DNA from 2 places in the Sphingomonas degradans genome. Region 2 is predicted to be linked to the other one. Evidence: riboswitches for the same ligand, from Rfam matches in the RefSeq annotation. Region 2 holds a riboswitch; the other holds the start of a gene.

Region 1 (9,916 bases), 1.9 Mb from region 2:
CCGTGCAGTCCGCCGATCGCGCGCGGATGCTGGTCCAGCGGCTGCTGGCGTTCGCGCGGCGCCAGCCGTTACAGGCGACCGCGATCGACGTGGGACAGTTGGTGCACGACATGGCCGATCTGATCGCCAGCACCTGTGGCCCGCGCGTGCGGCTGGACCTGCAGGTCGCTGACGATCTTCCGCCCGCCTGCGCCGATGCGAACCAGATCGAAATGGCGCTGCTCAACCTGGCAGTGAATGCGCGCGACGCGATGCCCGATGGCGGCACGCTGACCATCGCAGTGGCGGGCGTAACGCAGGCGGCGGACAACGTCGCCGAACTGCACGCCGGGCGCTATGTCCGGCTGACCGTTCAGGACACCGGCGTCGGCATGGATGCGGAAACGCAGGCGAAGGCGGTCGAACCGTTCTTCACGACCAAGGGAGTCGGGCAGGGCACCGGGCTGGGGCTGTCGATGGTGCATGGCCTAGCCGCGCAGCTGGGCGGCGCGCTGACGATCGAGAGCGCGCCGGGCGCGGGCACGGCGATTCACTTGTGGCTCCCGGTCAGTGCCGTGCCGCTGCAACAGCCGGTGGCGACGACGGACTCCGCGCCGGCGGCACAGGCATGCGGCACCGTGCTGGTGGTCGATGACGAGGATCTGGTGCGCGCCAGCACCGCCGACATGCTGTCCGACCTGGGCTATGCCGTGATCGAGGCGGATTCGGCGGAACAGGCGCTTGCCGTGCTCGAACGCAATCCCGCCATCGACCTGCTCGTCACCGATCACCTGATGCCCGGCCTGACCGGCACCGACCTGGCCGAACGCGTCCGCGCGATGCGGCCAGGGATGCGCGTGCTGCTGGTGTCTGGCTATGCCGAGACGCGGGGCATTTCGGCGGACCTGCCCCGGCTGTCCAAACCGTTCAAGCAGAACGACTTGGCAATGAGCCTGTCGCAGCTTTGATGGCTATTTAAGCCGCATCTCCAGCCCCGCGACGACCAGCACCACATGGTCTGCCGCCGCCGCCACCCGCTGGTTCAACCGCCCGGCGATGTCGCGGAAGCGGCGGGCGAGGGCGTTGTCCGGGACGATGCCGAACCCAACCTCGTTGCTGACCACGAACACCGGGCAGGGGGCCGCCGCCAGTGCCGCGACCAGAGCGTCGCTGGCCGCATCGGGATCGGCATCGGCGAGCAGCAGGTTGCTCGCCCATAATGTCAGGCAATCGACCAGCAGCACGCGCCCCGGCGCCGCTTCGCGCAGGATCGCGGCGGGGAGATCGGTGGGGCATTCGACCGTGCGCCATTCGGGGCCGCGATCGGTGCGGTGGCGGTCGATCCGGTCGCGCATCTCGGCGTCGAATGCCTGCGCGGTCGCCAGATAGACGCGCTCGCCCGGCACGCCTTCGGCCAGCGCCTGTGCCCGCGCGCTCTTGCCCGAACGCGCGCCGCCCAGCAGCAACGTTACCCTGGCGTCCGTCATTCCCGCTTGCCCTGTCACTGTCTCGCTCATAAGGGGCCTATGCGTCAGGTTCCCAGGGATGGGAATAATAGGGAACGCGGAAGCCGGCGGAAATGCCGGTAAGCCGTGGCTGTCCCCGCAACTGTGACCGGAGAGCGGTCGCCCCACATGCCACTGGCTGCGCGAGCAACCGGGAAGGCGGGGCGGGCGTGATGACCCGGGAGCCAGGAGACCTGCCTGACGCGGTCGGTCCTTTGCGCGGACGGGGTGTTCAGCGTGATCGAGGTTCTTCCTCGCGTGACGACATCGTTCGGGGTGGCGTGCGTGGAAGCGATTCCTCGCTGGTCCTGGTGTGTCTTCGGCGCGCGCGACCCCTGGTTGTTAGACAGGGGAAAGTGATGAACACCCGTATTATCTATGCGTCCGCAGCATCGTTGCTGCTTTCCACCACCTCGGCCTTTGCGCAGCAGGCGCCCGATACGGTCGCGACCGACAGAGACCAGATCGTGGTCACCGCCGGCCGCACCGCCGAGCCGCTGTCGCGCGTCGGCCAGTCGATCACCGTGATCGATGCCCAGGAAATCGCCCGCCGCCAGACCGATACGGTCGCCGATCTGCTGCGCACCACGCCCGGCGTCTCGATCAGCCGCAACGGCCCGATCGGCGCCAGCACTGCCGTGCTGATCCGTGGCGCGGAAAGCGACCAGACCGCCGCGCTGATCAACGGCGTCAAGCTCAACGATCCGTCGTCGCCGGGCGGCGGCTTCAACTTCGGCAATCTGCTGATCGGCAATATCGAGCGGATCGAAGTGCTGCGCGGGCCCTCTTCGGTGCTGTGGGGCAGTCAGGCGATCGGCGGCGTCGTCAACATGATCACCGCCCAGCCGACCGAAGTGCTGACCGTCAATGCGCGCGGCGAATATGGCTATCGCAACACGGCGCAGGGCGTCGCGAACGTGTCGGGCAAGGTCGGCCCGCTCTCGTTCAGCGGCGGCGGCGGCTATTTCCGCACTGACGGCATCTCGGCGTTCAGCGAGGCGCGCGGCGGCAAGGAGAAAGACGGCTACACCAATTACGGCGCCAACCTGGACCTGCGGCTCGCGCTGACTGACGCAATCTCGGTCGATGCGCGCGGCTATTATTCGGACGGCAAGGTCGGGATCGACGGCTTCCCGGCGCCGACCTATGCCTTTGGCGACACGAAAGAGACGTCGAAGTCGCGCGAGTTCGTCGGCTATACCGGCCTGAACGTCGCGCTGTTCGACGGGCGGCTGCGCAACCGCGTCGGCTATGCCTATACCGACACCAAGCGCCGCAATTTCGATCCTGATTCGGTGCCGACCGAGACCTTCGCCGGCAATGGCCGCAACGAGCGGCTGGAATATCAGGGCGTCGCCGACATCCTCGACCAGGTCCAGGCGACCTTTGGTGCGGAGCGCGAGACTTCGCACTTCACCACGTCCAGCTATGGCGGCCCGCAGACGCGCGGGCGGGCGCAGATCGACAGCTTCTATGGCCAGCTGGCCGTGACGCCGGTGTCCGGGCTGACCGTGACCGGCGGCGTGCGGCGCGACGACCACAACCAGTTCGGCGGGCAGACCAGCTTTGCGGCCAGCGGTGTGTTCTCGCCCAATGGCGGCTCCACCACCTTCCGCGCCAGCTATAGCGAAGGGTTCAAGGCACCGACCTTGTACCAGTTGCAGAGCGAATACGGCAACGCGCGGCTCCGGCCGGAGCGGGCCAAGGGATGGGATGCGGGCATCACCCAGCGCGCGCTGGATGGCGCAGTCGAGGCAAGCGCCACCTATTTCCGCCGCAACGCGACCGATCTCATCAACTTCGTGTCGTGCGCAGCACCGCTGACCGGCATCTGCACCGGGCGCCCCAGCGGCACCTATGACAATGTCGCCAAGGCACGGTCCGAAGGCGTCGAGCTGACGCTGGCGCTGCGCCCGGTCGATGCGCTGCGGTTCGCGGCGAACTACACCTATACCGACGCGACCAACCGGTCGGAGGGCACTGCCAATTACGGCAAGAAGCTGATCCGCCGCCCGGATCAGACGATCAATGCGTCGGTCGACTATCGCCTGCCGTTCGGGCTGACGACGGGGGCCACGGTCACGTCGATCGGGTCGAGCTACGACACCGCCAACAACAGCCGCAAGGTGCAGGGCTATGTCCTCACCGACATCCGCGCGGCGCTGCCGGTGCGCGAGGGCGTGGAAGTCTATGGCCGCATCGAGAACCTGTTCGATGAGCGGTACGAGACGATCTATCGCTACGGCAGCATGGGCCGCGCGGCCTATATCGGCGTGCGGCTGCGCTACCAGTGATGGAACGCGACCAGATCGGGCCCTTCGCCGTCCATGGCGGGCGGCTCGATCTGGCGCGGGTGCATTTCCCGGAGGTGACGTGCTGGTTCGACCTGTCGACCGGCCTTGCCCCGTGGAGCTATCTGGCGCGGTGGGAACAGGACTGGATCGAGCGTCTGCCCGATCCGGCGGCGCTCACCGCGCTGGAGGCCTCTGCCGCCCGCTATTTTGGCGCACCGGCCGAGGCAGTGGTCGCGGTCCCGGGGAGCGACGTCGCGCTCCGGCTGCTCGGCGCGCTGCTCCCCGGACGCGCCGCCGTGGCGCGCCCCGGCTATTCGGGCCATGTCGCGATGTGGGGCGGGCGCGACGTGCTGCCTGTCTCCGCCGACACGCTCGCTATTGAAGACGCCGACACGCTGGTGCTTGCGCGACCCGGCAACCCCGATGGCGCGATTGCCGACGCCGCCGCGCTGGAGCGCACCGCCGCGACGCTGGCGGCACGCGGCGGGCATCTGATCGTGGACGAGGCTTTTGCCGACATGATCCCCGACGCCAGCCTTGCCGCCAGCGGCTGGCCGGGGCTGATCGTGCTGCGATCCTTCGGCAAGTTCTTTGGCCTGGCCGGGCTGCGGCTGGGTTTCGTCATCGCGCCACCGGCGATCGTCGCCGGGCTGCGGCAACTGCTGGGCGACTGGCCCGTGTCTGGCCCGGCGGTTGCGATCGGCAGCATAGCCTATGCCGACACCGCCTGGCACGCGGCGCAGCGGGCGCGGATCGCGGAAGGCGCGGCGCGGCTCGATGCGCTGTTGGCCGGCGCGGGACTGGCCATCGTCGGCGGCACGCCGCTGTTCCGGCTGGTAGAGACCCCCGCGCGCGACGCGCTGTTCCGCCACCTTGCCACGGGCGGCCTGCTCACGCGCCCCTTTGCCGATGCGCCCACGCGGCTGCGCCTCGGCCTGCCCGGCAGCGAACGGGCATGGGCCCGGCTGCACCACGCGCTTGACACCTGGAGACTGTGATGACGGAACCCGAAGACCAGTTCGCCCGCCACAATGCCCGGATGAAGCGGGTGCAGGAGGCCCGCGCCAAGATCCAGGCGCGCCATACGCTGGAGCGCGGGCTGCTGATCGTCCACACCGGCAACGGCAAGGGCAAGTCCTCCTCCGCCTTCGGCATGGCGATCCGCAGCCTGGGATGGGGGATGAAGGTCGGCATCGTCCAATATGTGAAGGGATCGTGGGAAACGGGCGAGAAGACCTTTTTCCAGGCCAATCCCGACCTGCTCACCTTCGAAGTGATGGGCGAGGGCTTTACCTGGGACACGCAGGACCGCGCCCGCGATATCCAGGCGGCGCGCGCGGCGTGGGAGCGATCGAAGGAACTGATCCTCGACCCCGCCTATGACTTCGTCATCCTCGACGAACTGAACATCGTGCTGCGCCACGACACGCTGCCGATCGAGGAAATCGTCGCGTTCCTGAAAGAGCGCCCGCTGACCAAGCATATCTGCATCACCGGGCGCAGCGCGAAGCCCGAGCTGATCGAGATGGCCGACCTCGTCACCGAATTCGCCGAAGTGAAGCACCCGTTCAAGGCGGGGTTCAAGGCGCAGAAGGGCGTCGAATACTGATGCGGCGCGCGCTGCCCATCCTGCTGCTGCTCGGCGGATGCGGCGCGGCGGCGTCGGGCAGCGATGCGCCTGGCGGACCGCGCGTGGTGTCGATCAATCCGTGCGTCGACGCGGTGCTGATGCACGTCGCCGATCCGGCGCAGATCGCGGGGATCAGCCATTATTCGCAGGACCCCGACGCGACCTCGATCGACCTCGCGCTCGCCCGCAGGTTCAAGGCGACGTCGGGCACGGCGGAGGAAGTCGTCGCGCTGCGCCCCGATCTGGTGATCGCCGGCGCCCATGTCGCCCCGGCGACCATCGCCGCGCTCAAGCGGATGCATATCAAGCTGATCCAGTTGCCCGTGCCGGACAGCATCGCCGAAAGCACCGAACAGGTCCGCACCATCGCCAGCGCCATGGGCCATGCCGATCGCGGCGAGGCGCTGGTCGGCGCGATCGACCGTGCCGTCACGCGGGCGCAAGTGGCGGGCGCGGCGCCGGTGCCCGCGCTCATCTGGCAGAGCGGCGGGCTCGTCCCCGGCGCGAAGACGCTGCCCGACGAATTGCTGCGCGTCAGCGGGTTCAGCAACTTGAGCGCGGCCTATGGCCTCAAGCGGTGGGACGTGCTCCCGCTCGAATATCTGGTGGCGCGCCCGCCGCGCGTGCTGTTGTCGGTCGGCGATGCGGGGCAGGGCGACCGGATGCTCAGCCACCCGGTGCTCAAGCGGCTGCACGCGAACATCGCGGTGCGCGCCTATCCCGAGCGGCTGATGCACTGCGGCGGCCCGACGATCATCGACGCCACCGCGCGCCTAGCCGCGATCAGGAGTAGCTTATGAACCGGGCGTTGCGCCTGAACCTGTTGCTGGGCCTTGCGGTGGTGGCGGCGATGGTCCTTTCGGTGATGGCGGGGAAGGTGTGGATTCCGCTCTCCGCCCTCAACAGCGGCGATCCGCGCTGGCTCATCATCGTCGAGCTGCGGCTGCCGCGCACCGTGCTGGCGGCGCTGATCGGCGCGGCGCTGGCGCTGTCGGGGGCGGCGATGCAGGGCTATCTGCGCAACCCCATGGCCGATCCGGGGCTGTTCGGCGTGGCGCCGAGTGCGGCGCTGGGCGCCGTCCTGTCGCTCTATTTCGGCTATACGGCCCAGGCATGGCTGTTGCCGGCCTTCGCGCTGGCGGGGGCGGCGGGGGCGATGGCGCTGCTGGCACTGATCGTCGGGCGATCGGGCAATATCCTGCTGTTCACGCTGGCTGGGCTGGTGCTGTCGAGCATTGCCGGATCGATGACCGCGCTGGCGATCAGCCTGTCGCCCACGCCCTTTGCGACGTCACAGATTGTGACATGGCTGGCGGGCGCGCTGACCGATCGGAGCTGGGACGATGTCGCGGTGGCCGCGCCGATCGTCGCCATTGGTGCTGCCCTGATCGCCGCCACGGGCCGCGCGCTCGACGTGCTGACGCTGGGCGAGGGCGCGGCGCGATCGATGGGAGTCGATCCGGTGCGGCTGCAATGGCTGATCGTCGCGGGCGTCGGCCTGTGCGTCGGCGGATCGGTGGCGAGCGCGGGGATCATCGGCTTTGTCGGGCTGATCGTGCCGCATCTGGTGCGGCGTCTGGCGGGCAACAGGCCGTCGGCGGTGCTGCTCCCCTCGGCGCTTGGCGGCGCGTTGCTGCTGCTGCTGGCGGACAGCCTGGTCCGCGCTGCGCCGACCGTCAGCGAACTGCGGCTGGGCATCGCCATGTCGATGCTGGGCGGGCCGTTCTTCCTCTATCTGCTGCTCAGCATGCGCCGGAGGCTGGCATGAACACACTGGTTGCACAGGGGCTGACGGTGGCGCTGGGCGGCGCGACCGTGCTCGACGCGGTGGACGTGACCTTTGCGCCGGGCCGGGTGACGGCGGTGCTGGGGCCCAATGGCGCGGGCAAGTCCAGCCTGATGGCGTGCCTTGCCGGGCTGCGCAGCCCCGATGCCGGGCAGGTGCTGCTGGGCGGGGTGCCGCGCGCGGCGCTGGGGCGGCGCGAAGTCGCGCGGCGGATCGGCTATCTGCCGCAGAGCGCCGATGTGCATTGGGATATCGACGTGGCGACGCTGGTGGGGCTGGGCCGCTATCCGCATCGCGGGCGCTGGGGCGAGAGCGAGGCAGATCGCGCGGCGGTGGCAGCGGCGATGGCGGCGACCGACGTGACGCGCTTCGCCGCGCGCCCGGCCAACACGCTGTCGGGGGGCGAGCGGGCGCGGGCGCTGCTCGCGCGCGTGCTGGCGGGGGAGCCCGAATGGCTGCTGGCCGACGAACCCTTCGCCAATCTCGATCCCGCGCACCAGCTCGACGGGCTGGACGGCCTGCGCCGTGTCGCCGCGCGGGGCGCCGGGGTGGTGGTGGTGGTGCACGACTTGAACCACGCCGCGCGCGTCGCCGATGCCGTGGTGCTGCTGCGCGAAGGCCGCGTAGTGGCGCATGGGGCCCCCGATGCGGTGCTGACGCCTGCGCTGGTCGCCGAGACCTATGGCGTGACCGTGCATGTCGGAACGACGCCCGAGGGGCAGCGATTCCTGATCCCCACGGGGCGCAGCGGCTGATGCTAGACCGGGGCGAACTGGTGCTGGCGACGCTGATTGCCGAGGCGGCGATCGGCTATCCGGCCGCGCTGTTCGCGGCGATCGGGCATCCGGTGAGTTGGGTAGGCGCGCTGATCCGGGGCATCGAGCGGCGCTGGAACCACGGCGCGGCGGCGCGGCGGCGGGTGGCGGGGGTCGCGTTGCTCGGCGTGCTGGTGGCGGTTGCCGGCGCGCTCGGCTGGGGCGTCCAGTGGCTTTGCGGCGGGGGCTGGGGGCAGCTTGCGGTGATCGCGGTTGCGACGACCGGGCTCGCCCAGCGCAGCCTGTACGATCATGTCCGCGCAGTCGCGCTGCCGCTGCGCGCCGGCGATGTCGAGGGCGCGCGGGCAGCCGTGTCGCGCATCGTCGGGCGCGATACGGCGAAGCTGGACGAAGGCGGCATCGCCACGGCGGCGATCGAGAGCCTGGCGGAGAGCTTCTGCGACGGGGTGCTCGCGCCCGCATTCTGGTTCCTGATCGGCGGGCTGCCGGGGCTGTTCGTGTGCAAGGCGATCAGCACGGCGGATTCGATGGTGGGCCACCGCACCGCCCGGTTCGAGGCATTCGGATGGACATCGGCCCGCGCCGACGACGCCGTGAACTATATCCCGGCGCGGATCGCGGGCGTGTTGCTGTGCATCGCCGGGGCGGGCGGATGGCGGACGATGTGGCGCGACGCGCCGCACCACGCCTCGCCCAATGGCGGATGGCCCGAAGGCGCGATGGCGGGCGCGCTGGGGCGGCGGCTGGGCGGGCGCGTCGCCTATGACGGCGAACCCAGCCGGCGCGCAGTGCTGGGGCGCGGGCCGGTGCCCGATGCGCGCGATCTCGACAGGGGGTTGCGGATGTATCTGCGCGCGTGCCTGTTGCTATGGATCGGCGTGGGGGGCGTGGCATGGCTGCTGTGATGCTGCAAGGCACGGGCTCGGACGTCGGCAAGTCGGTGCTGGTCGCCGGGCTGTGCCGTCTGTTCGCCAATCGCGGACTGACGGTGCGCCCGTTCAAGCCGCAGAACATGTCGAACAACGCCGCCGTCACCGCGCCCGACGCGCAGGGGCGGCGCGGCGAGATCGGGCGGGCGCAGGCGCTCCAGGCGATGGCGTGTCGCACCCCGCCGACGGTGGACATGAACCCCGTGCTCATCAAGCCGCAGTCCGATACCGGCGCCCAGATCGTGGTGCACGGACAGGTGGTGGGGCCACTGGCGGCATCGGGCTATCAGGCGCGCAAGGCTGAGTGGCTGGGCGCAGTGCTCGAGTCCTATGCCCGGCTGCGGGCGCAGGCCGATCTGGTGATTGTCGAGGGCGCGGGCAGCCCGGCGGAGATCAACCTGCGCGCGGGCGACATCGCAAACATGGGCTTTGCCCGCGCGGCGGGTGTGCCGGTGGTGCTGGTGGGCGACATCGACCGCGGCGGGGTGATCGCGTCGCTGGTCGGCACCCATGCGGTGCTGGAGCCCGAGGACGCGGCGATGATCCACGGCTTCCTCATCAACAAGTTTCGCGGCGATCCGCGCCTGTTCGACGATGGTTATCGCGCGATCGAAGCGCGGACCGGCTGGCCGGGGCTGGGCGTGGTCCCCTGGCTCGCCGCAGCGCGCCGGCTGCCGGCCGAGGACGCGGTGGTGCTCGACACGGCACAGGCCGGGGCGGGGACAGTGACGATCGCGGTGCCCATGCTGTCGCGCATCGCCAATTTCGACGATTTCGACGCACTCGCGCACGAACCCGGCGTGCGGCTGGTGATGGTGCCGCCGGGCCAGCCGATCCCCGGCGACGCCGCGCTGGTGATCCTGCCCGGCACCAAGGCGACGATCGCCGACCTCGCCTTCCTGCGCGCGCAGGGATGGGACGTCGACATCGCCGCGCATGTCCGGCGCGGCGGGCGGCTGCTCGGCATCTGCGGTGGATACCAGATGCTGGGCGAGAGCATTGCCGACCCCGACGGCG
Region 2 (9,916 bases):
CTGGCGCATGTGCTCCACCGGCTGGGCGCGCCGCTGGTCGCGCGGATCATTTCCGAAGTGGCCCATGCCGAGACCGGCATCGACATCCATCCCGGTGCGCAGATCGGGCGCGACTTCTTCATCGACCATGGCACGGGAATCGTGATCGGCGAGACCGCGATCCTGGGCGATCGGGTGCGGCTGTACCAGGGCGTGACGCTGGGCGGCGAGCCGATCGCGATGGGCACCGCCCATGCCGCCGCCGAGCCGCAGGGGCGGCGCCACCCGCTGGTGGAGGACGATGTGGTGATCTTTGCCGGCGCTGTGCTGCTGGGGCGGCTGACGATCGGCGCGCGGTCGCGGATCGGCGGGACGGTATGGCTGCGCAGCGACGTGCCGCCCGACAGCGTGGTGGAGGCGGCGGCGCCGACGATCCGGGTCGCGCAGGGCTGACCCGCGCTATCGGCGGGGGTGACACCATACGGCCCTTGGGCAACCATAAATTCCGTCATCCCGGCGAAGGCCGGGATCCATTGCCGCTCCGTTGCAGCAATAAACGCAGGCGGAGCACCCAATGGATCCTGACTTTCGTCAGGATGTCGGCTTATTTTTCATATGCGATCACTCTGCCTACCGCCGGGGATGATCGAGGAAGAAGCGGAGCATTTCGCGCGATGCCTCCGGGCCGGCGGGGTCGGTGTAGGTGCCCGTGGTGCTGCCGCCCGACCAGGCATGGCCGGCGCCGTTGATCGTCCATTGTTCGATCCGGGTGATGCCGTCCGGATCCTGATGCAGCGTCCGTGCATAGCTGCGCCCCGAGGGGCTGCGGCCCTTTTCCACGCGGCGGCGCAGGGGCACGTCGGCGGCTTGCGTCGCGGCGCGGACGATTTCGTCGCTGTTGACTGCTGCGACGGTCGTGTCGCGATCGCCGTGAAAGGTGATGACGGGGACGAAGGCGCGACCCGAGGGCACGGCGCCGCGTGCCCCTTGCTTCATCGCCATCAGCGCGCTCGGCACGTCGCGCGCCGCGCCGCAGGGCAGGCCCGAATGCACGCCGACGGCGGCGAAGAGATCGGGATATTCCGCCGCCATCACTGCCGCTGCCGCCCCGCCCGCCGACAGTCCCGCGACATAGACGCGATCGGGATCGATGTCGTGCGCGGCGATCACGGCGCGGGTGACTCCGGCGAGCAAGGCGGGCTCGCCCCGGTCGCGCTGCTGGTCGCCGGGGCGGAACCAGTTCCAGCATTTCTGCGGATTGGCGGTGGTATCCTGCTGCGGATAGGCGACGAAGAAGCCCAGCTCCTCCGCCAGCGCGTTCATGCCCGTGCCGCGCGCGAAATCCTCCGGCGACTGGGTGCAGCCGTGGAGCATGACGACCAGCGGCATCCCTGCGACGGCCTTGGCGGGGCGGAACAGGTGATAGCGCAGCGTGCCGCCCGCGCCGTGATAGGCCAGCGCATCGAACCCACCCTGCCGCGCGGTGGCAGCGTCCTCGCGCGTCCGACCGGTGCCGAACGATACGCGTTCGGGGACCAGGTCGATCACGTCGCGCGGGCGGGGGGTGGGGGCGGGTGCCTGCGGTCTGCGCGCGCCGGCGCCCAGCGCGTCGCGCACCAGTGCAGTCGCCTCCATCAGATTACCCTGTCGGGTGAGGCGGAGCGTTTCCGCGATCCAGGATTGGGGTGCCATGGCGATATCCTTTGTGGGGGTCACACGGTGCGGTCGGCGAGCGCGGCTTTCACTGCCGTGCTGGCGTGCAGCGCACCCAGGACCGTGAGCGAGGCGATGGCCGCCCGCGCGAGTTCGGGGGTGACGTCGGGGGCGATGGCGGCGAGCCCGAGGACGCGGATCTCCAGCGTCTCGTTCTTGTCGCGCACCTCTTCGAGCAGTTCTTTCGAGAAATAGCTGATCCCGAGGTCGAGCCGTTTGCGGACCACCGATTTCTCGGCGACGTCGCGGTGCCGCTCCAGCTGGTTGCGGATCGCGGTGCGGATGAAATCGGTGCGGTTGGAATAAAAGCCGTCGCGCACGAGCAGGTCGATATGGCCCAGGTCGACATAGCCGAGGTTGATCGTGATCTTCTCGCTATCCGCGCGTGCCCGAAATTCCGGCGCGTCCGCCATGTTCCATCCCTTTGCCATCTGTGTGGATGGTATATGGAGGGTGCAGGCCCTATTTCAACCCATGGGTGACGGATAAAGGCCCGCAGTGTCATCCTGACGAAAGTCAGGATCCATTCTCCTCTACCTACCGGCTTTCTGGTCAGCGGAGATGCAAAATGGATCCCAGCCTTCGCTGGGATGACGGGGTTCAGGGCTGCCACCCCCCTTGGCGATTGCCCCTGCGTGCGATCCGATCGCGGTCTGAAGGTGTCATATAAAGAAATCTTTATATCAGACTTGACCCGGCCAACGTTCGCGCCGATGAGGCAGGGGTCAAGGTTCTCCGGTCGGGCTTTTTCCGCGCCGGAGCTAAGACGGGAAGCCGGTGCGAAACCGGCGCTGCCCCCGCAACTGTAAGTGGCGAGCGGCGATCCACCATGTCACTGGGGCTTGCCCTGGGAAGACGGATCGTTCGCGCTGACCCACGAGCCAGGAGACCTGCCTTCGACGCCATAACGTCCACCGGCGGGGTGCCCGGTCTGGTCGCTTGCATGCGCGTCCGGGCGAAACGGGCGCGTGCGCCTGTGCCTGGTCCGGTCGGCCCGCCCCATCTTCGGGGTTGAAGAGAATGACTGTCACTGTTGCCACGCTTGGCTTTCCGCGCATCGGGCCAAGGCGCGAACTGAAACACGCGCTGGAGAAATACTGGTCGGGCAAGGCGCGCGAGGGCGAGCTACTCGACGCCGCATCGGGGCTGCGCACTGCCGCCTGGGCACGCCAGCGCGCGCTGGGGGCGGACTGGCTGCCGTCCAATGATTTCTCGCTCTACGACCATGTGCTCGACACCAGCGTGATGCTGGGCGCGGTGCCCGCGCGCTATGCGACGGGCGCGGGCGAGGCGACGCTCGACACCTATTTCGCGATGGCGCGCGGCACGGCCGGCGCCGCCGAGGGCTGTGGCCATGCGCACAGCGTGACGGCGGGCGAGATGACCAAATGGTTCGACACCAATTACCACTATATCGTGCCCGAGATAGAACCGGGCCAGACGCTGGCGCTGGGGCGGCTCAAGATCGTCGAGGAATATCGCGAGGCCAAGGCGCAGGGGTTCGAGACGCGCCCGGTGCTGCTGGGGCCGGTGACGTGGCTGAGCCTGGCGAAGGGGCAGGGGGTGGACCCGTTCGACCTGCTCGACGAAGTGCTGGGGCTGTACGGCGTGATCCTGGGGCATCTGGCGCATGCCGGCGCCGAATGGGTGCAGATCGACGAGCCGATCCTGGTGACCGACCTGACCGACCAGCAGCGCCGCGCCTTTACCCGCGCCTATGCCCGGCTGGCGCGGCCCGGCGTGAAGCTGATGCTTGCGACCTATTTCGGCGGGCTTGAGGACAATCTGCGCTTTGCCGCCGCGCTGCCGGTAGCGGGGCTGCACGTCGATCTGGTGCGTGCGCCCGAACAGCTGGGCGCGATCGTGCAGGCCGCGCCCCGGGACATGGTCCTGTCGCTGGGGGTGGTCGATGGCCGCAACGTGTGGCGCACCGATCTGCAGGCGGTGCTCGACCGGATCGAGCCGGTGGCGGCGACGCGCGACCTGATCCTGGCGCCGTCCTGTTCGCTGCTCCATGTGCCGGTGGACCTCGACAACGAACCCCGGCTGGACGCGGAGGTCCGGCAGTGGCTGGCCTTTGCCGTTCAGAAGATCGAGGAACTGGCGACACTGAAGCGCGCGCTGAACGAGGGGCGCGCGAGCGTTGCGGTGGCGCTTGCCCGGTCGGCCAATGCGGCGGCGGCGCGCAAGACGTCGCCGCGCATCCATGACGCGCGCGTCGCCGAACGCATCGCCGGCATCACGCCCGCGATGCGCGAACGCCGCTCCGGCCATGGCGTGCGCGCCGCCGCGCAGGCGGAGGCGCTGGGGCTGCCCGCGTTCCCGACCACTACGATCGGATCGTTCCCGCAGACCGCCGACGTGCGCCATGCCCGCGCCGAATATAATCGCGGCACGCTCGACGAGGCGGCGTATCAGCGTTTCCTGCGCGAAGAGACGGCGCGGGCAGTGCGCTGGCAGGAAGACGTCGGGCTCGACATGCTGGTGCATGGCGAGTTCGAGCGGAACGACATGGTCCAGTATTTCGGCGAGCAGCTTGCCGGGTTCGCGTTCACTGTCAACGGATGGGTCCAGTCCTATGGATCGCGCTGCGTGCGGCCGCCGATCCTGTACGGCGATGTGTCGCGGCCCGGCGCGATGACGGTCGAGTGGTGGCGCTATGCCCAGAGCCTGACCGAGCGGCCGATGAAGGGAATGCTGACCGGGCCGGTGACGATCCTGAACTGGTCGTTCGTGCGCGACGATCAGCCGCGCGCGGCATCGTGCCGCCAGATCGCGCTGGCGATCCGCGACGAAGTGCAGGACCTGGAAGCCGCCGGCTGCAAGGCGATCCAGATCGACGAGGCGGCGCTGCGCGAGGGGATGCCGCTGCGCCGGCGCGATGCGCAGGCCTATCTCGACTGGGCCGTCGATTGCTTCCGGCTCTCGGCATCGGGGGTGGGCGACGCGACCCAGATCCACACGCACATGTGCTATTCGGAGTTCAACGACATCCTGCCGTCGATCGGCGCGATGGACACCGATGTGATCTCGATCGAGACGGCGCGGTCGCAGATGGAGCTGCTGGAGGGCTTTGCCCGCTATCGCTACCCCAGCGCGATCGGGCCGGGGGTGTACGACATCCACGCCCCGCGCGTGCCGGGCGAGGCGGAAATGGTCGCGCTGATGCGGCTGGCACAGGCGCATCTGGCGCCCGAGCAATTATGGGTGAACCCCGATTGCGGGCTCAAGACCCGCAAATGGGAGGAAGTCCGCCCGGCGATCGAAGCGATGGTGGCCGCGGCAAGGACGCTGCGCGCGGAGGCGCTGGTGGCGGCGTAGGGAAGGGGCTGGGGCGGGCGGAGTGCCGCTCGCCCCAACGCTGTTTTCCGATCCTCCCCCTGGCGCCGAAGGCGACAGACCGGATGCCGTCGTGCTTCCTCCCCCGCCGACCCGCTGGCGCGGGCCACCTCCCCCTGGCGGGGTAGGACTATTAGGCGGGGCGGCTCCCGCCCACTTGCGGACGTTCGCTTCCAGCGTAGAGTGCAGGACAAATGGACTGAGAGGATTAATCGGTGGAGCGATTTGAGCGAGACGCGCCGCTGCCAAACGAAATGCAAGGTCGTTGGGCTGATATAGAGAACCCTTCTTCTGAGTTGATCATCGAAGGGGGCAAAGTCATTTGTTTCGGACAGCCGGTCCTTTACGACTATAAGCTGATCGGTACTGACGATGGTGCTCGCACCGTCAGCCTCAAGGTCAATGACGAGACTCTTGAGGACACGTTTCAACGGTCTAACGTAACCGAGCTTGTCGTTACCCCGGAGGGTGAATTTCACGCTTACAACGTCAAGTTCGCCAGTCAGTTCGTAAGGGCTCGCACTCGGTCGGACGGCAGCTAGCCACCAGAATGCGAGATCCCGCACTGGCGGCTCCCGCCCACAAACGGACGTTGCTCCTGTCGATCCTTCAAGCATAACGGATGTATGAACAGAACGACACTTGTCCGCGCGTCGGCCTTTGCGGCGGTATTTCTTGGTATACCGCTTTACTGGTGGGCTTTCCCGCCGAGGCTGCCGATCGGAACTGCCAACGGCGTTTTCACCAGCGTGTGCTGCGGTTCCATAAGCCTGCGCGATGGGGTCATGATTATCGGGAATGGGCAGGAAGTCAGCTATGTCGTCGAGCATGACAAGGTCGGACGCTACGTGCTGCCCGAGGGATTTGTCGGGGCATCCAATCACCGCTTGATCTTCAATAGGGACGGCAATCCCTCGCTGCTTCGCCTCGAAGGAGAACCACGCCCAAATCGCATTGCCGTGATCGATGATGCTACCGCTGAGACGATCCCATTCGAGCGAGGCAACGGCAGCTAACCACCCACATTCCCCCCGTTCGCGTTCCCGCGAGCGACTGGCATCCGTCCATAGGTTCGGCCCCTGCCGCCTCGGATGCGCCCTCGGCGAAGCATCCTCCCACCCGCCGCCGCCCCATGTAACATAGCATTGCCGTGCGCGCGCCCCGGCATCGCGGCTTGCCCTTGGCGGCCAACGCACACATAGTACCGATCTATTACCTTTACAGAACCGTTGGGGATTTTGATGCGCGTTTCGGGTTCGGTTGGTCGTTTGCTTTGCCTCGCATCGGGGGCGGCGCTGTCGCTGGGGCTGGCGATGCCCGCGGGCGCGCAGACGTTGCCGGCGGTGTTTCCCGCGCCGGTTTCGGCGCGGCTGACGGGGATGCCGCTGGCGCTGGGCAAGACGGTGGTGCTGGTGCAGGCGGGCGCGCCCGATGCGGAGACCAGCGCGCTGGTCCGCCGCATCCTGACCGATGCCGGGGTGACGACGATCCGTACCGCCGCTAGCCTTCCCGAGCGGCTGGAGGCGACCTATCTGGTGATCGGCACCGGCGCCGCGCCGGTGGTGCAGCGGGCGCTGGCGCGTACCGGTGCGACGCTGCCGACGCAGGCCGAGGGCTATGCGCTGGCGAGCACCGCGACCGGCGGGGGGACGCTGATCGTGCTGGCGGGCAAGGACGGCGACGGGGTGTACCATGCCGCGCAGACGCTGCGGCAGATCGCGGGGGCGGGAAGCATCCCGGCGATCACCATCGCGGACTATCCGGCGATGCCGGTGCGCGGCACGATCGAGGGGTTTTACGGCAAGCACTGGTCGATGGCCGAGCGCATCTCGCACATCGATTTCCTCGCCGGGATGAAGGCCAACACCTATATCTACAGCCCCAAGGACGAGCCGTTCGCGCGCGATCGCTGGCGCGACGACTATCCGGCGGAGACGCTGAAGGCGCTGGGCGAGGTGGTGGCCGCCGCCAATCGCCAGCATGTGAACTTCGTCTATGCGATCTCGCCCGGCCCCTCGATCTGCTATTCCAACCCGGCGGACCTCGACGCGATCCGGCGCAAGTTCGGCGCGATGCGCGGGATCGGGGTGCGCAGCTTCTATGTCGCGCTGGACGACATCGAATATACCAAGTGGAACTGCCCCGGCGACGAGGCGGCGTTCGGCAAGCCCGGCGAGAAGGCGGCGGCGAGCGCGCAGGCGAAGCTGCTCAACGCGGTACAGGCCGATCTGGTGGCGGCGAACGACCATGGATCGCTGACCATGGTGCCGACCGAATATTACAACACCACCGAAAGCCCGTACAAGGCGACGCTGCGCAAGGAGCTGGACCCGCGCGTGGTGGTGCAATGGACCGGCACCGATGTGGTGCCCGCCGCGATCTCGATCGGCGATGCGCGCAACGCCACCAAGGCGTTCGGGCGCAAGACGCTGTTGTGGGACAATTACCCGGTCAACGATTACGGCGAATCCGCGGGGCGGCTGCTGCTGGCCCCCTATGCCCGGCGCGAGGCGGGGATTTCGGCGGAGCTGAGCGGGATCGTGTCCAACCCGATGAACCAGGAGGCGGCGAGCCGCCCGGCGGTGATGGGGCTGGTCGCGTTCGCGTGGAACGATCGCGGCTATGACGCCGATCGCACCTGGCACGCCGCCGCGGGCTATATGGCGAATGGCGATGCACAGGTGACGGCGGCGCTGCTGGCGTTCTTCGATACGCAGCATCTGGCGCCGACCTTTGGCAGCCAGCCGTGGCAGCCCCAGGCGCCGAAGCTCAAGCTGCTGGTGGACGCCGCGCGCGAGGCGCTGGCGCAGGGCGAGCCCCATGCGGCGCTGGCCGCGCTGGGGGCTGCGGCCGACGAGCTGGCGGCGGCGCCCGACCTGATCCGCGCGGGCGTGACCGTGCCGGGCTTTGTCGAGCAGTCGAAGCCGTGGCTGGACGCGACCGAGCTGTGGGCGCGCGCGCTGCAGCTGACGGTCAGCGGGCTGGGATCGGCGCTGGACGGCACGGCGGCGGGCCGCGAGACCGCAGCGCGGCTGTTCGCCGAGGCGGAGCGGCTGGCCAAGCAGGCGGAGGCGATCCAGTCGATCCCCGGCGCGGTGCGGATCGGCGGCCCGATCAAGGTGGCGGACGGCGTGCTCGACCGCTTCGTCCGCGATGCGCCGACTTTGGTGTACCTCCCCAAGCGCTGAACGCTCCCCCTGTCATCCCAGCGAAGGCTGGGATGTGGACTCACGGTTGAAGTGCACCGGTTGAGATTTTGGAGAATGCCTCTGCGGGTGTGAGGAAGCCAAGGCATTTTCTTGGGATATTGTTGAGCCGGTCGGCACAGGCACGGAGTTGTCTGTGGCTGACGGTGTCGAGGTCAGTTTTGCGAGGCAGGCTTCGGCGCAGTCGGCCGATGGTGTTTTCGACACCGCCCTTTTGCCATGGGGCTCGGACATCGCAGAAGAAGGTCTGGATGCCGAGGCTGTCGTGAAGGCGGTGATGTTCGGCGAACTCGGTGCCGTTGTCGAAGCTGATGGTCCTGCGCAGATCCTGGGGGATATGGCGCAGTCTGCGGGTGATCCGGCGTGCGGTCAGCTCGGCTCTGCGGTGGGGAGGCTTGTCGAGGATGGTGTAGCGTGTGTGGCGCTCGTGCAAGACGAGGACATTGTGCCCATATCGGGCGAACAGCATATAGTCTGCTTCCCAATGGCCCGGCTGTGCGCGATCCCGGGCTTCGAGGGGGCGTTCGCCGATCGGCCTGCGCTGTTTGATGAAGCTGGCCGGGCTTCCGCCCTGGCGGCCATAGCGGCCGCGCCTTGCCTTGCAGCGGGGCAGAAGGCGGTGCCAGTAGTCCTTCTGGGCCGAGCGATGATAGACGTATCGATAGATTGACTCGTGGCTGACCATGGTGCGACCGTGCTCAAGCGCCAGTCGGCCGGCGATCTGTTCGGGAGAGCATCCCATCGCAAGGCCGTTCTTCACGATATCTCGCAGGTCCGGCTGGCGCGCCAGCTTGAAACGGCCGTCCCATCGTCGTCGTCTGATCGCGAGCCTATGGGCACGCCCGGGCGCATAGCCGCCGGGCCAGACCTTGGTCGGCTTGCTATTGCGCCTGAGTTCCCGACCGACCGTCGTGTGATCACGCCCGATCGCGGTGGCAATCTGTCGGCAAGATATACCGCCCTCATGAAGGCGGCATATCTCGATCCGCTCGTCGAGGCTGAGCTGCCTGTAATGTCGTCCCATCGCGCAATCACCTTAGCAGGTGGTGCACTTGTTCCGTGAGTCCGGGGGATCCATTATCTGCTCCGTTGGCGGAAAGAGCGCGGGCGGAGCGGCAATGGATCCTGACTTTCGTCAGGATGACAGGGGTTTGAGGTTCGTTGTACGATTTCTGCGGCGCGGGTTGACGGAAACCCGCGGCTGGGGACTCTTGTCTGGCGGAGAGGAGACAATCGACGGAACGCGAGGCGTTGGCCGAATGGGTGGGGCGCGAGATCCTGCCGCACGAACGCGATCTGCGGGCGTGGCTGCGGTCGCGCGTCATGGCGGCGGAGGATGTGGAGGACATCGTGCAGGAATGCTATTGCCGCTTCGCCCAGCTTTCCGACGTGGGACAGATCGGGTCGCCGCGCGCCTATTTCTTCACCATGGCCCGCAACCTGGCGCATCGCCAGCGGCGCAATGCGCGCGTGGTGCGGCTGGAACCGATCGTCGAGGGGCTCCAGCCCGAACTGGAAAGCGACCAGCCGTTGCAGGACCGGATCGCCGCCGGACGGCAGGAGCTGGAGCGCGTGGCGGCGGCGCTCGCGTCGCTGTCCGAACGGGCACAGCGTATTTTCGTGATGCGGCGCGTGGACGGGCTGAGCCAGAAGGAAATCGCCGCCGCGCTCAATGTGAC

The links. Region 2 has a riboswitch for cobalamin ahead of metE (5-methyltetrahydropteroyltriglutamate--homocysteine S-methyltransferase). Riboswitches for the same ligand answer to the same signal wherever they lie in the genome.
Region 1: linked by a shared signal. The riboswitch ahead of ACG3SL_RS12515 (TonB-dependent receptor plug domain-containing protein) and the one ahead of metE (5-methyltetrahydropteroyltriglutamate--homocysteine S-methyltransferase) in region 2 are both predicted to bind cobalamin.

Annotation. Positions count from the first base shown of each region.
Region 1 covers NZ_CP177172.1:2,757,820-2,767,735, reverse strand. Annotated here, with positions in the region: gene ACG3SL_RS12525 (ATP-binding protein) at 1-947, shown strand, start outside; gene cobU (bifunctional adenosylcobinamide kinase/adenosylcobinamide-phosphate guanylyltransferase) at 951-1,466, opposite strand; cobalamin riboswitch at 1,496-1,700, shown strand; gene ACG3SL_RS12515 (TonB-dependent receptor plug domain-containing protein) at 1,844-3,778, shown strand; gene ACG3SL_RS12510 (aminotransferase class I/II-fold pyridoxal phosphate-dependent enzyme) at 3,778-4,776, shown strand; gene cobO (cob(I)yrinic acid a,c-diamide adenosyltransferase) at 4,776-5,387, shown strand; gene ACG3SL_RS12500 (ABC transporter substrate-binding protein) at 5,387-6,208, shown strand; gene ACG3SL_RS12495 (FecCD family ABC transporter permease) at 6,205-7,176, shown strand; gene ACG3SL_RS12490 (ABC transporter ATP-binding protein) at 7,173-7,949, shown strand; gene cbiB (adenosylcobinamide-phosphate synthase CbiB) at 7,949-8,875, shown strand; gene ACG3SL_RS12480 (cobyric acid synthase) at 8,863-9,916, shown strand, end outside.
Region 2 covers NZ_CP177172.1:880,091-890,006, forward strand. Annotated here, with positions in the region: gene epsC (serine O-acetyltransferase EpsC) at 1-432, shown strand, start outside; gene ACG3SL_RS04110 (extracellular catalytic domain type 1 short-chain-length polyhydroxyalkanoate depolymerase) at 610-1,671, opposite strand; gene ACG3SL_RS04115 (hypothetical protein) at 1,692-2,105, opposite strand; cobalamin riboswitch at 2,404-2,604, shown strand; gene metE (5-methyltetrahydropteroyltriglutamate--homocysteine S-methyltransferase) at 2,713-5,013, shown strand; gene ACG3SL_RS04125 (hypothetical protein) at 5,247-5,573, shown strand; gene ACG3SL_RS04130 (hypothetical protein) at 5,658-6,047, shown strand; gene ACG3SL_RS04135 (beta-N-acetylhexosaminidase family protein) at 6,273-8,219, shown strand; gene ACG3SL_RS04140 (IS30 family transposase) at 8,260-9,261, opposite strand; gene ACG3SL_RS04145 (RNA polymerase sigma factor) at 9,489-9,916, shown strand, end outside.